Regions from separate parts of the Pseudoalteromonas sp. SR43-5 genome, predicted to be linked through region 1. Evidence: predicted binding sites of a transcription regulator. Region 1 holds the regulator's gene; the other holds the start of a gene.
What was found. Region 1 encodes ArgR, which controls arginine synthesis, uptake and breakdown. Its sites were predicted from a motif close to ANTGAATANNTATTCANT; they were not measured.
Positions count from the first base shown of each region.

Region 2: the regulator ArgR is predicted to act here: its motif matches at 2,129-2,146, upstream of H5090_RS05215 (arginase family protein).

Region 1 covers NZ_JACJEA010000013.1:70,065-76,974, forward strand. Annotated here, with positions in the region: gene rplU (50S ribosomal protein L21) at 1-138, opposite strand, end outside; gene ispB (octaprenyl diphosphate synthase) at 561-1,532, shown strand; gene mdh (malate dehydrogenase) at 1,618-2,550, opposite strand; gene argR (transcriptional regulator ArgR) at 2,776-3,243, shown strand; gene H5090_RS09650 (Dyp-type peroxidase) at 3,251-4,150, opposite strand; gene H5090_RS09655 (ABC transporter ATP-binding protein) at 4,199-5,248, opposite strand; gene H5090_RS09660 (iron ABC transporter permease) at 5,249-6,880, opposite strand; gene H5090_RS09665 (Fe(3+) ABC transporter substrate-binding protein) at 6,880-6,910, opposite strand, start outside.
Region 2 covers NZ_JACJEA010000006.1:81,125-88,034, forward strand. Annotated here, with positions in the region: gene H5090_RS05210 (transporter substrate-binding domain-containing protein) at 148-837, opposite strand; gene H5090_RS05215 (arginase family protein) at 967-2,076, opposite strand; gene udp (uridine phosphorylase) at 2,541-3,296, shown strand; gene cdd (cytidine deaminase) at 3,391-4,317, opposite strand; gene ppc (phosphoenolpyruvate carboxylase) at 4,454-6,910, opposite strand, start outside.

The sequences.
Region 1 (6,910 bases):
TTTCTCACCATCAGCAACTAAAAGTACTGAATCAAATTCTACTGCCGCACCAGTTTCAACGTCTAATTTTTCAAGACGAATCGTTTGACCTTCAGTCACACGATGCTGTTTACCACCACTTTGGAAAACCGCGTACATAATTAACTCCGTCTGTGCACCCTCAAATCGGCGCAACTAAAATATTCTTCGATAGGGCGCGAAGTTTACGCTAACGCGAAATAACTAGCAAGCCTATTTTGTAATTAAAATGAATAAAAAGTAGCTGCTTTGAGAGCAATTCAATATTTACCCCATTTTATATTAATTAGCCCTTTTGCCAAGCGCTTTTTAACTCTTAGCCGAAATAAATTAATGCTCTCAAATATGACCTTCACAGCTTAATATCTAAGCGCGCTACCAACTGTGTATTGGTTATCAATTAATCAGCTATCTTGGCTAATTCAGTCTAAATTAAGTACTTTAATAGTGTTTTTTCAATCAATCGTCACAAAATATCGAGCTAGTGCATTTTTTGTTGTACAATCTGCGCCGTTCACACATAAAAATTGGCTCGGAGATCAATGGATATAAAAGCTATCCAGGCGTTAATCGAAAGCGATATGAATGACGTCAATCAACTTATACATGCGCAAATGCGCTCAGATGTGGCGTTAGTTAATCAGCTTGGTTTATATATAGTTAGCAGTGGCGGCAAACGCGTTCGTCCAATGCTGGCTATTTTAGCAGCCAAAGCGCTCGGTTATCAGGGTAAAGATCACATAACACTTGCAACAATTGTTGAGTTTATCCATACAGCAACGCTATTGCATGATGATGTTGTAGATGAATCAAACTTACGACGTGGCACGCCTACAGCAAATGCTGAGTTTGGTAATGCTGCTAGCGTATTGGTTGGTGACTTTATTTACACTCGCTCATTTCAGCTTATGGTTGGCCTTGGAAAAATGCAGGTTATGCAAGTACTTGCCGATGCAACAAACATTATTGCTGAAGGTGAAGTATTACAGTTAATGAACTGCAATGACCCAGATACGACTGAAGCCAGCTATATGCAGGTTATTTACTCTAAAACGGCTAAATTATTTGAAGCAGCTACAGGCCTTGCTGCCATTATCACAGAGCAAGACCAAGCGACACTTGATGCACTAAACCTATACGGTATGCATTTAGGTACTGCGTTTCAACTAGTAGATGACGTACTCGATTATAATGCAGACGCTGAGCAGCTAGGTAAAAACATTGGCGATGATTTAGCTGAAGGCAAACCAACCCTTCCGCTTATTTATGCTATGCAACATGGTAGCGAGCAACAAACGCAGCTCATTCGTGATGCAATAGAGCACAGTAATGGTATGGAGCATTTAGAAGAAATTTTAACTGCACTAAAACAAACTAATGCGCTTGAGTTTACAATGCAAAAAGCAGAGCTTGAGGCCGAAAAAGCCATTGCCTGTTTAGACTTTTTAGCTGAGTCTGACTATAAGCAAGCACTTATAAGCCTTGCCCGTATTGCGGTTGACCGCGACCACTAGTTTTAACTAGTTACACAGTGTGACATTAGTTCTGAGCAATAAAAAAGCCTGCAAATGCAGGCTTTTTTGTTGCTTAAAGCGGCTATTACGCCATGAAATCAACACCTTCTTTGATGTCTTTTTTCAGAGTTTCAAGCATGTCATTTTTTGCTTTTGTTTCAAATGCGCTTAGTTCGCCGTAAGAAAGAATTTCTTCTACGCCGTTTTTACCTAAACGTACTGGATGTGCAAAGTACTCTGCATCGCCATTTTCAACAGCAACGTAAGCGTAATCTACAACTTCTTCACCTTGTAGGCCTTTAACTAAAGACATACAAAAACGAGCTGCAGCAGCACCCATAGATAGCGTAGCTGAACCACCGCCTGCTTTAGCATTTACAACTTCAGTACCCGCATTTTGGATACGTGGAGTAAGTGCAGCAACTTCTTCATCAGTGAAAGAAACACCTTCAACTTGAGAAAGTAGAGGCAGAATAGTTGTGCCTGAGTGACCACCAATTACTGGTACTTTTACAGTTGCTACGTCTACGCCTTTAAGTTCAGCAACAAATGCTTCTGAACGAATAACGTCAAGCGTAGTAATACCGAATACGCGTTTAGCGTCGTAAGTACCTGCTTTTTTGAATACTTCAGCAACAATTGGAACTGTGCCATTTACTGGGTTAGTAATAATACCTACTAACGCTTTAGGACAGCTGGCAACAATGCCTTCTGCTAACGTTTTGATGATGCCAGCATTTACATTGAATAAATCAGCACGATCCATACCTGGTTTACGCGGCATACCCGCTGGGATAAGAACGATGTCAGAGCCTTCAAGCGCTTTATTTAAATCGTCTGCGCCAAAGCCTGCAACTTTAACATCTGTTGGGATGTGAGAAAGGTCAACCGCAACACCTGGTACTACTGGTGCAACATCATAAAGTGATAATTCAGAGCCAGCTGGTAAGCCTGTTTTTAATAATAAAGACAACGCTTGGCCGATACCGCCTGCAGCACCTAATACAGCAACTTTCATTGGAATTCTCCGTAATTTGAGGTAGGAAACATTTGTGGCTCTTAAGATAATGAAATTAGCGACTAAAAACAAATTTATCCTGTCTATTTCAAGTATATTTTCGACCATAGTCGTAAACTTATGTGATTTAACGCATCAAACTGGCAAGTTAACTAAACAACTGCTGCATAATTATTCATTTTTGTGTAGAATTTGCGGCATAAATAACAAAAACGAATAAAGACTATGCAACCACAAGATAAACAAGAAGCACTGGTAAAAGCATTTAAATCACTATTAAAAGAAGAAAATTTTGGCTCTCAAGGCGAAATAGTTGATGCGTTAAAAGATCAAGGTTTTGACAATATAAGCCAAAGTAAAGTATCACGCATGTTAAGTAAATTTGGCGCTGTACGCACACGTAATGCCAAACAAGAAATGGTTTACTGCTTACCTGCTGAAATGGGTGTACCTACGGCTAAAAGCCCATTACGCCAATTAGTAATCGACATTATGCACAACGAAATGATGATCATCATTCGTACCAGCCCAGGTGCTGCTCAGCTTATTGCACGTTTATTAGATTCATTAGGTAAAGCAGATGGCGTACTAGGAACAATTGCCGGCGATGACACTATTTTTATCGCTCCTGCTAAAATATCTGAAATAGATGTAACACTTGAACGTGTTCGCATTTTATTTGATACAGTTTAATAGCAAACTAAATTTGTTTTAAAAACCCTATTGAAGGTGCAAAGAAAGCAGAGCCCATATCGGCTTGAGTAAAATCAAGCCAGTGGTCGTAGCAATCCCCTTCCCCTAAACGACTATTAAGTACTTTTTCAAATGCGGTGCCCGTACAAGCGCATGTAATTGATAACATTCCCTGCTCATACACGTCGCCATAAGGCATGCTTTGATTTAATAGTAGCGGTTGTCCGTCTTCGTCTTTTAGCTCACTTCGCGAAGCATGGCTGGTTTCGATCGCTGGGGTAATTAGCGTGTTATCAAGACGCGTACGTCCCATTATTTGCTCTTGCTCACTCAATGATAAATGCTGCCACATAGTTAAATCATGTTTATAACGCTGAACATGAATATAACTCCCCTGATCTTCAAAGCTACCAGGGTTGCTGATTAAAGCCGTAGCGCGCTTTTTTCTTCCATGTGCGGTGTCGCCACCATAAATAAAACCGTTAAAATCACGTCCATCTAAAAAGCGAAAATTCCGAATTTGCTCCACCAGCTCTACATCGGGGGCAAATAATTTTAAAATTTGCAGCGCAAATAAATGGTTAACATCTTCACGGTCAGAGCGAATTTGCACAAATAAATCGCACGGTTGTACGCTCATTTGGTGATCGCTATGGGTTATATTGGGAAAGCTCTGTAATTCGCTTGGAATGTATTCAGGGAGGATATGCGGCCAGTATTGCGCACCAATAGCAACCATACAAGAGAGCATTGATTCTGAAAATTGATCGCTAAACTCTTCTTCTATAGCGCTTACTTGTTTTAACTTTGCGCGAAGTGATTCGTCTTGACCATCAAACACATTAAAAAATAAGTGCAAACCGTGTAAGTTTGCTTCAGCACAAATCCCTGATTGCGCTTGCGCCATTGTTATTCCTTAGTTTTACAGATAAAAACACAGCGAATAACAAATTAATTACGATTCGAAAAAATTCACCGTGTGAGGTTTTATTTTTATTATAACCTGATCATTATTTTCAAATGACTGGCCATATTGTGCAGCAACTTCAATTTCTTGTTCATCAATAACAAGCGAATAAACATACGCCGAACCAATAAAGCGACGACTTATGATTGTAGCTCGCTTGCTGAATTTGTCACTTTGGTTATCTGCCACTAATTCTATTTGATGAGGGCGCACATATATAAGCCCTGCACTTACATTATGCTTACTCTCAACATAAGATTCGACTAAACCAAATGGTGTTTTATATTCAGTTGCGGTTAACACTTCTGCGCTTAAGTATATGCCCTGACCCAGAAACTCTGCAACCTCCTTTGAACATGGAGCTGCAAAAAGCTGCTCAGGCGTGCCTTGTTGCTCAATTTTACCGCGATGCATAATGGCCAGTGTATCTGAAAAGGCAAATGCCTCTTCTTTTGAATGTGTAACAAATACAGCAGATACTTGAGTTGCTTTAATAATTCGACGTATATCGGCAATTAATTCAAAGCGCACTTGTGTGTCGATGTTTGAAAAAGGCTCATCAAGGAGTAATAAACTAGGTTTATAAGCTAATGCACGAGCGATAGCGACGCGTTGCTGTTGGCCACCCGATAACTGGTGTGGAAACCTGTCAGCACAGCCAATTAAATGTACAAGCTTAAGCATTTCATCAACGCGTTGCTGCTTTTGAGCTTTGCTCATATTACTAAGCCCGAATGCAATATTATTTGCCACCGTTAAATGCGGAAACAACGCATAATCTTGAAACATCATGCCGATGTTACGATGCTCAGGTGAGACAAAAGATTGCTCATCACTCACTAATTTACCGTCTATAAAAATAGACCCTTGCTTGGCTTCAATTAAACCTGCAATCGCCTTTAATGTGGTTGTTTTGCCGCATCCACTCGCCCCGAGTAGGCAAACAATTTCATCTTTACCCACTGTTAAATCTAAATCGTGAATAACCTTTGTGCCGTTATAGTGATAGCTCACGCCTTGTAAAATTAAACTACTCATTTAACTACGCTGCTCCATAGAACGATTAATAAAATACAAAGGAATAAACCCAACAATAACAATAAATAATGCAGATATTGAAGCAAGCTCTAATTGCTCATCACTCACATACTGAAATACATGAGTAGCTAAGCTTTCAAAATTAAACGGTCTGAGCAATAGCGCAGCTGGCAACTCTTTCATACACTCAATAAATACCAATAAGGCAGCAGTGAGCAATCCTCTTCGCAGTAAAGGTAGATGCACTAAACGCAGCGTTTGCCCTTGGCTTTTACCCATTGATTGGCTTGCCATATCAAGTGATGGACTAATACGTAAAAAACTCGACTCAATTGCTCCGTGTGCAATGGCGTAAAACCTAACAATATAAGCAATAATAATAGTAAGAATGCTACCTGTAAGCAGTAAGCCAATGTCTAAGTTATACGGCTCGAGTGCTGTGTTAATAGTGTTCTCTAACAATGTAAGAGGTAATAAAACCGCAATAGCGAGTACAGTTCCTGGCAACGCATAACCTGTGCTTGCTAAACGACCAGGAATAAGCGGATACGCTTGCTTTGCAACACGCTGATAAAAAACCACAAAAACACTCAATGTAATGGTTATAACACTTACAACCCCTGCCACTTTTAAACTTTGCCAAGCGTAACTAAAAAACTCAACATTCCATGCTTTATCAAAGTAGGTAATGGCGTAATTTATAAGTACTGCAATAGGCATTACAAAAGCGATAAGTAAAATAAAGCTACAAAATGCCGTTGCGAGCCAAGCAGACTTTCCTTTTAATACATAGAGAGATTCACTATTTACGCTTGATTGGCGCTCAAATACCGCTTGGTTTCGGCGACTAAAGCGCTCTGCCATTAATGCTAAAAATAACAGTAATAACATCACACCCGATATTTTAGCGGCCGCTGTAAGTGAGTAATAACCAAACCACGTATCGTATACGGCGGTTGTTAATGTACTTACGGCAAAATAACTCACTGTTGCAAAGTCAGCCATGGTTTCCATACTTATAAGCGCAAGAGCCGCCACAATTGCCCCACGAGAGAGCACTAAACTGACTTTAAAAAAGCTTTGCCAAGGAGATAGCCCCATTAACTGGCTAGCTTGTACTAATTTGAATGACTGCTCGCGAAGGGCCGTTTTAAAAATTAAAAATAAATACGGGTAAAGCACCAAGGCAATCATAACGATGGCGCCGGGTAATGTACGTATATCAAAAAACCAATAGTCGCTAGGCGATTGCCAGCCAAACCATTCTCTCAGCGCTATTTGCACCGGGCCCGCATAATCTAATAAATCAGTGTATACATAGGCAATAATATAGGTGGGCATAGCAAGGGGTAGCATAAGTGCCCATTCAAACTGTTTTTTACCCGGGAAACTACAGTAAGCCGTTAGCCACCCAAGTGGCAAAGCTATGGCGCAGCTAAGGACGCAAACACCTAAAACTAACAATACGGTATTGGTTATGTAATCCCAAAGCACGGTATCCCACAGGTGAGAAAACACCTCAGAGCTACCTTGTAGAGATTCAAAAAGAAGAAAAAACAACGGGGCCGATAGTATTAAGCCAGTCGACCATGCAAAGAGCTGCCATTTAGACAGCTTAAATTTATTAGTCATTAAAGATCGAACTTCACCTCATCAATTAGC
Region 2 (6,910 bases), on a different contig from region 1:
TTAACGCTCCAATAAGTTAGCGCTTTTTTAAACAAAAAGCAGCTGGATTATAATCGGTTTTTTAAACGCAGCAATTTATATTTACGAAATATATTTAAGCTATTAATTTTCAATTATTTAAGAGGTAAAACAGTGAGTTTAAAGTGCTTAAATTTTATTAAAGGCAACTTTTAATTGAGAAACTAAAGCCGGATCCATATTTATATTACAGGCAAAAAATAACGGAGACTGAGCTGTGTTTAAATCAAGTAATGGTTCTAGTAACTCAAGCTTAGGCTCTGTTTTAACTCGATAGTTAAATTGCTTTTTGTTGAGGATAACAAAATCAAGTATATGGTGACGAGTGCTTATGAGTTTATCTATTTTATCTAGGCTATCGATGAGTAATAAATGCTTACTTTCACTAAAACCCCTTTCAAGCAAATAATGATGACTAAAGTTATCACGCAGTACTGCTATTTTGTATTTTTTAGCATCATTGAGAGTGTTTAACTTTATACCTCTGGATTTTAGACCATAAATGGCAGAGTCAAAGCTTTCCAGTTCACCTACCCAGTTAAACTTACTTTCTCTATTAGGTAATCGAACAATCGAAAATATACAGGTGTTTTTATCGCGTAGCGCTGCATTGTAGGATATGGCCCAACTATGCGCCAACATAGTGTAGTTTATACCTGTACCTTCTAGCGCTTTATGAACTTTATCGACAGAGCGGCCAACGAGTTTGTTATCTTCATTAATATACTGAAAGTCCGGAAATACTTCCGTTACTATTGTAATTTCAGCTGCATCAACTTTAATACAGCTAATGAACAATAAAAAGATCAACAATTTCATCTAGCGAGGCCTCAACTAACTCATTATATGTATTTAATAAATATAGCTGAGGCTTTATGAACTGCTAGTTTTTAGTCATGTGATGCACACTTATACGCTGATAGTGCTAGTATTTATAGCTTCTACAGCTTACTTGTTCATTGCACTAATTAAAAAGGCTGAAATTTTAGCGCCTTCTCTAAGTGTAGTTTCTGAGCTTGATTGACCAACTAAAGAGCTGTCGGTAAATGGCGCTATCTCCATCATATCTGCACCCGTAATCGGGAACTCATCCGCAATGGCTGATAAAATATCAAGCGCATGCTGAGGCGTTAAACCGTGATGCTCTGGCGTACCTGTGGCGGATGCAAATTCAGCATCAAGTGCATCAATATCAAAGCTTACGTATATTTCATCAACGTTATCGGCTTTTAACTGTGCAATAGCGTCGGCAGCAACCGCTGCTGCGCCGCGTTCAATGATTTCATGTGCCCAGTGCTGTTTAACACCAAAAGTATTTTCCCAATGCGCTTTAGGCTTGCCACTTGAGCGTATACCAAATTGTATTAAATGATGCGGCGCCGGTAAAAACTCTAATATATGTGTACACCACGAGCCAAAACATAAATCAATACCTAAGCGCTCCACAAGTAAATCGGTATGCGCGTCAAAGTGAATAATAGCCGTGCGCTTACCTTGCTCACGTTTTGCTTTTAAGTACGCTTTAGTAAGTGGGTAACTGATTGAGTGATCGCCACCAATACCAAATAATCCTTTATCTTTAAACGTTGCGTAAAAACTGTCGCACACATCTTCAGTGATTGATAACGGGCTTACGTAATAGTCGTTATCTTCATCACCATATAAGGCTTTTTGGCAATTAGAAATGGTTGCATCATTTAGGTATTTGTCATGAAGTAAATGTGGGATCACACGTACATCACCCAAATCAAAAGAATGACACTGCGGTTGCTGATCAATTAAAGCTGAGCGCACAAACAACGGCCCCCAGTTTGCGCCGCGTAATATCCCACCGCCACAGTCTGAACTAATACCTAACATAACGGCTTTATGTGGTGAGTTTGGTAATTCGTTTAAAGACTCGCGCCACAAGTTATCAACGTTTTCAGTTTGTCCGTAAAGTTTATTACGCAGTGCGGCTTTGCGCTCTTTTGCAGTATTTACTGTGTATACGCCATCACCCGGTGCGCACAAACAGTGCTCAACTTTGTTTTTAAATGCTTCAAATTGTGTGCTCATAATAAACTCCTTCGGTTTTTATTCTGTACGTAGCTAATTAGTTTTGATTACTTTTGATTAGTTATGCAAAATCACTAAAAATGCCTAAACTTCAAATAAATGCCACTTTGCTAAATAAGTCAGTGCTTAATATAAGTAAACACGTTAGTTTTTACGTGTTCACTACAAGGTTAAGCCATTGAATTTATCTGAGATTAATGAAAATATGTTATCATCCATTTAATCGTAGTTACGCGCTTGAGTGATACTTATTATGTCTGCTTGAACATGTCAACAGCGCAACAAGGCTACGTATATAAGTACTTGAGTGAATATTCATAGTTGGTGAATAAATCAAATTAGCCATTAAAATTATTAAGGCTTTATTGGAAGAGTTAAGATAAAACGGACAATCGTCCTGTACTTGATAAACGTTTCTAGCAATCATGCTAGATTGACAACAAATTATTATAAAAGGCTTAGCTATGGAAAAGGTATTTCACTTAGGACTATGTATTGACGATCTTAAAGGTGCAAAACTTGCGATTGTACCGGGCGATCCAGATCGTGCAGCACGTATTTCACAATTCCTAGACAACCCAACCTGCCTTGCTCAAACTCGCGAGTTTCATGTTTATTTAGGTCAATTAAACGGCCACTCTGTGGTTGTATGTTCTACAGGTATTGGTGGTCCATCTACGTCGATTGCAGTAGAAGAATTAGCACAACTTGGCGTGCGTAAATTTTTACGTATTGGTACAACCGGTGCAATTCAGCCACACATTAACGAAGGCGAAATTTTAATTAGCCAAGCGTCTGTACGTTTAGACGGTGCAAGCCAACATTTTGCACCACTTAGCTACCCTGCTGTATCTGACTTTTATGCAACACAAGCTATGGTACAAGCATGTAAAAACCTAAATATCGATTTTCATATTGGTATTACTGCATCAAGCGATACATTCTACCCAGGGCAAGAGCGTTACGATACGCACTCTGGTTACGTTCCTAAATCACTACAAGGTAGCTGCGAAGAGTGGCAAAAATTGGGCGTGATGAACTACGAAATGGAATCGGCAACATTATTTACTATGTGTGCAGCCCTTGGATTACAAGCAGCATGTGTAGCAGGCGTACTTGTTAATCGTACTCGCCAAGAAATACCAAATGTAGACCACGGTGAAATTGAGCGTAAATCTGTAGCAGTAGTATTAGAAGCAGCTAAAGTATTACTTGATTAATACAGGTTATAGCAGTCAGTGAGTGAGTTAATTCGATAGAATGGCTCGCTTTAATAAAGCACAGCTCCGGCTGTGCTTTATTGTATGCAAGCCACTATTTAAGTGGTGCGCTAATTACTTTAAGTGCTGGTAAATGCGTAAAACTGGCAAGTACAGCTTTTGCCACTTGCGACTGGTTTTCACGACCCGCTGTTTCGAGCAATGTTATTCCCTTCACCGTACTTTCGTTAAAGCTAAGCCCAGCTAAAAAGAACTGACTTAGTGCACTTTGTAGTGGCGATAAACTTGGACTGTAAGCTGCATTTTCGGCGTAACTTCCGTAAAAATCACCATCACTAAATGTACTTATTTTTACGGCGCTAAAGTTTTGGCTGTAAGGCACGTACGCATTAAGTGCAAAACGCGCAAGGGTTTCATCAAGGCCATCAAAGCTAAAATTACCTTGCTGTGGTTTTGGGTTAAACAAGCTAAATTCGTTACCTAAATCGGTAGGTCCAAATGAATGCGGCAGTAATTCAGCAAGTTTAAATTGCTGATCAGGAAGTAAAATATCAAACTCTTTCGCATCAGCGAGTTCGTTCATAAACTGGCGACAATACCCACAAGGCGCATCGCTAATCGCAATTTTAACTATTTTTTTAGCGCCGTTTAACCATGCGTTATTTATAGCCGATTGCTCTGCATGAACCACTAAACTCAATGCTTGATGATCAAACTCTACATTCGCACCAAAGTAAAAGTTTACCTCACCCTTTTTATCAAGCGCTTTAACAATTGCGCCTACATGAAAATCTGACACTGGCGCAACGGCATACTCAGAAGCTAAAGGCACTAAACCTTGTAGTAATACATCATCAGACACATTGAGTTGCGCGCATAACGCTTTAATATTATTAGAATTTAATATGCCACGTTGTGATTTTAATTGACTACGTAATGACGCTGTTTGCGCTACGCTTAATGTGAAGTGCGAATTTGTAAGTGCTGTATCTTGCTGTACAGTAAAAGTTGCTGAAGCCATAATATTTTTTAATTATTCAATGGCTAAGTAGTTTAAAAGGTTAGGGTGTTAAATACCAGCCTATTTAACGCAAAAAAAGGGAGCACATCGCGTGCTCCCTTTTAATACTAATAGGTATACCTAACAAAATAAAGTGTTAGCCGGTATTACGCATACCTGCAGCTATACCTGTCATCGTGATCATTAACGCATTATCAATGTCACCTTCGTTTCGTTTTTCCTCTGAGCGAGCACGGCGTAAAAGCTCAACCTGTAATAGGTTAAGTGGATCGGTGTACGGATTACGTAAACTAATCGACTCCTTAATCCAAGGTTGTTCGGCGAGTAGGCTTTTTTGTGGGCTAAGTGATTGCACCAAGCTAATCGCTTCTTGAAGCTCTTTACGAAGTGTTACACCCAATGGTTTGTACATATCTTCCACCAGCGCATTATCGTAATGCTCACTCAACCAGCAATCGGCTTTACTAAATACCATTTCTAGCATTTCTAGGCGCGATCTAAAGAACGGCCACTGTAAGCTCATTTCGTTGAGTGTTTCTGCGCCGTACTTATTAAGCGCAGCTTTTAAGCCAGTTAACGCACCTAACCATGCAGGAAGCATTAAACGGTTTTGGCTCCACGCAAAAATCCATGGAATAGCACGCAGGCTTTCAACGCCACCATTAGGATTACGTTTTGCAGGACGCGAGCCAAGCGGCAACTTAGACAACTCAAGCTCAGGCGTTGCCATTCTAAAGTAAGGTACAAAGTTTTCATCGTGGCGAACTACATTACGGTAGTGTTCACACGACTCCTCACTTATTAGCTTCATTACTTCGCGCCACTGAGGTTTTGGTTCCGGCGGCGGTAATAAGTTACTTTGTAGTACTGCGCCTGCGTAAATATTTAAGCTTTGCAGTGCTACATCGGGTAAACCAAATTTAAAGCGAATCATCTCGCCTTGCTCGGTTACACGCAAACCACCTTTTAACGAACCTGGCGGTTGTGAATGCAGAGCTTGTGCAGCAGGTGCCCCACCACGCCCTACTGTGCCACCACGTCCGTGGAATAAAATAAGTTCAATACCACGCTCATCAGCAAGCTGCACTAGTTTATCCATTGCTTCGTACTGTGCCCAACCTGCTGCCATCATGCCGGCATCTTTAGCAGAATCAGAGTAACCAATCATTACATTTTGGGTGTTTTTAATGTGCCCGCGATACCAAACATTATCAAGTAATGTAGTAATTACATCACTGCCTGCGTTTAAATCGTCGAGTGTTTCAAACAATGGTGCAACTGGTAAATCAAAGCTACAGCCGCTTTCTTTTAGCAATAATTGTACTGCTAAAATGTCTGATGCTGTTCGCGCCATCGAAATAATATACAAGCCAAATGTTTGTTCGTCTTGCTTAGCAATAACGTCAAAGGTGTCTAGCACTTCTTGAACATCAGGGCTTGGTTGCCAATGTTTTGGAATAAGCGGTCTGCGAGAGTTAAGCTCAGTAAGTAAAAAAGCTTGTTTATCTTGCTCTTGCCATTGGTTGTAGTCGCCTAAACCTAAATAACGAGTCAGCTCAGAAAAAACATCGCTGTGGCGAGACGAATCTTGGCGCACATCGAGTTTAGCTAAACGCAGGCCAAAGCTATTAATACGGTACAGTAAATCAAGCAATAAGCCATCAGCAACTACTTTCATATTACACTTTAATAACGAGCGGTAGCAAACCTCTACAGGGTGCTTAAGCTGATTAATATCAGTAATTAAATCTTGTGAATCGCTACGCTTATTTTTAATTTTAGCGCCCAGGTGAGCCACGGTCTCTGCAACTTGGTTTTTAAGCTTTTTGATCACCGCTCTGTATGGTTCAAAGTCTTGACCTGCCAACTCAATAAGCTCATCACTGGCATCTGACATAGAGAGTTCAGCGCATAACGTTTTTAAATCTTGAATATATAAGTTAAGCGCCATCCAACGACCATGGTCAAGCACCTCTGCTGTAACCTGCGATGTTACAAATGGATTTCCATCACGGTCTCCACCCATCCAAGATGTGAACTCAATCGGGCTGTAATCTTTTGGTAGCTCTAAACTTAATTGCTCTTTAACATTGGCTGAAAATTCACGTAAAAAGCGCGGAACAGCGTGCCAAAGACTGTTTTCGATTACCGCATAACCCCATTTAGCTTCATCAACTGGCGTTGGGCGAGAGCGGCGAATGTCGTCGGTATGCCAAGCCTGGCTAATAAGCTGTTCAATACGATTTAAAATAGCATCTCGCTCTAGCGGTAAGTTATCTTTTCGCTCTAATGACGCTAAGCAATCACTTAGTTCAACATGTTTGTTAATAATAGTACGGCGCGTCACCTCGGTTGGGTGGGCGGTTAATACTAAGTTTATGTGGAGTTTTGAGAGTGTTTCGGCCAAATGATTACTATCTAGCTGGCCTTGTTCTGCTTTTGTAACTAACGTTTTTAATGTTTGAGTGAGAGGGTTTTGTTGACCAAGGCCAACGTCATTAAAACGCGAAACGGTATGAAATTGTTCTGCTACATTAGCAAGGTTTAAAAAATGATTAAATGAACGGGCAACCGGCAAAAGCTCTTCATCACT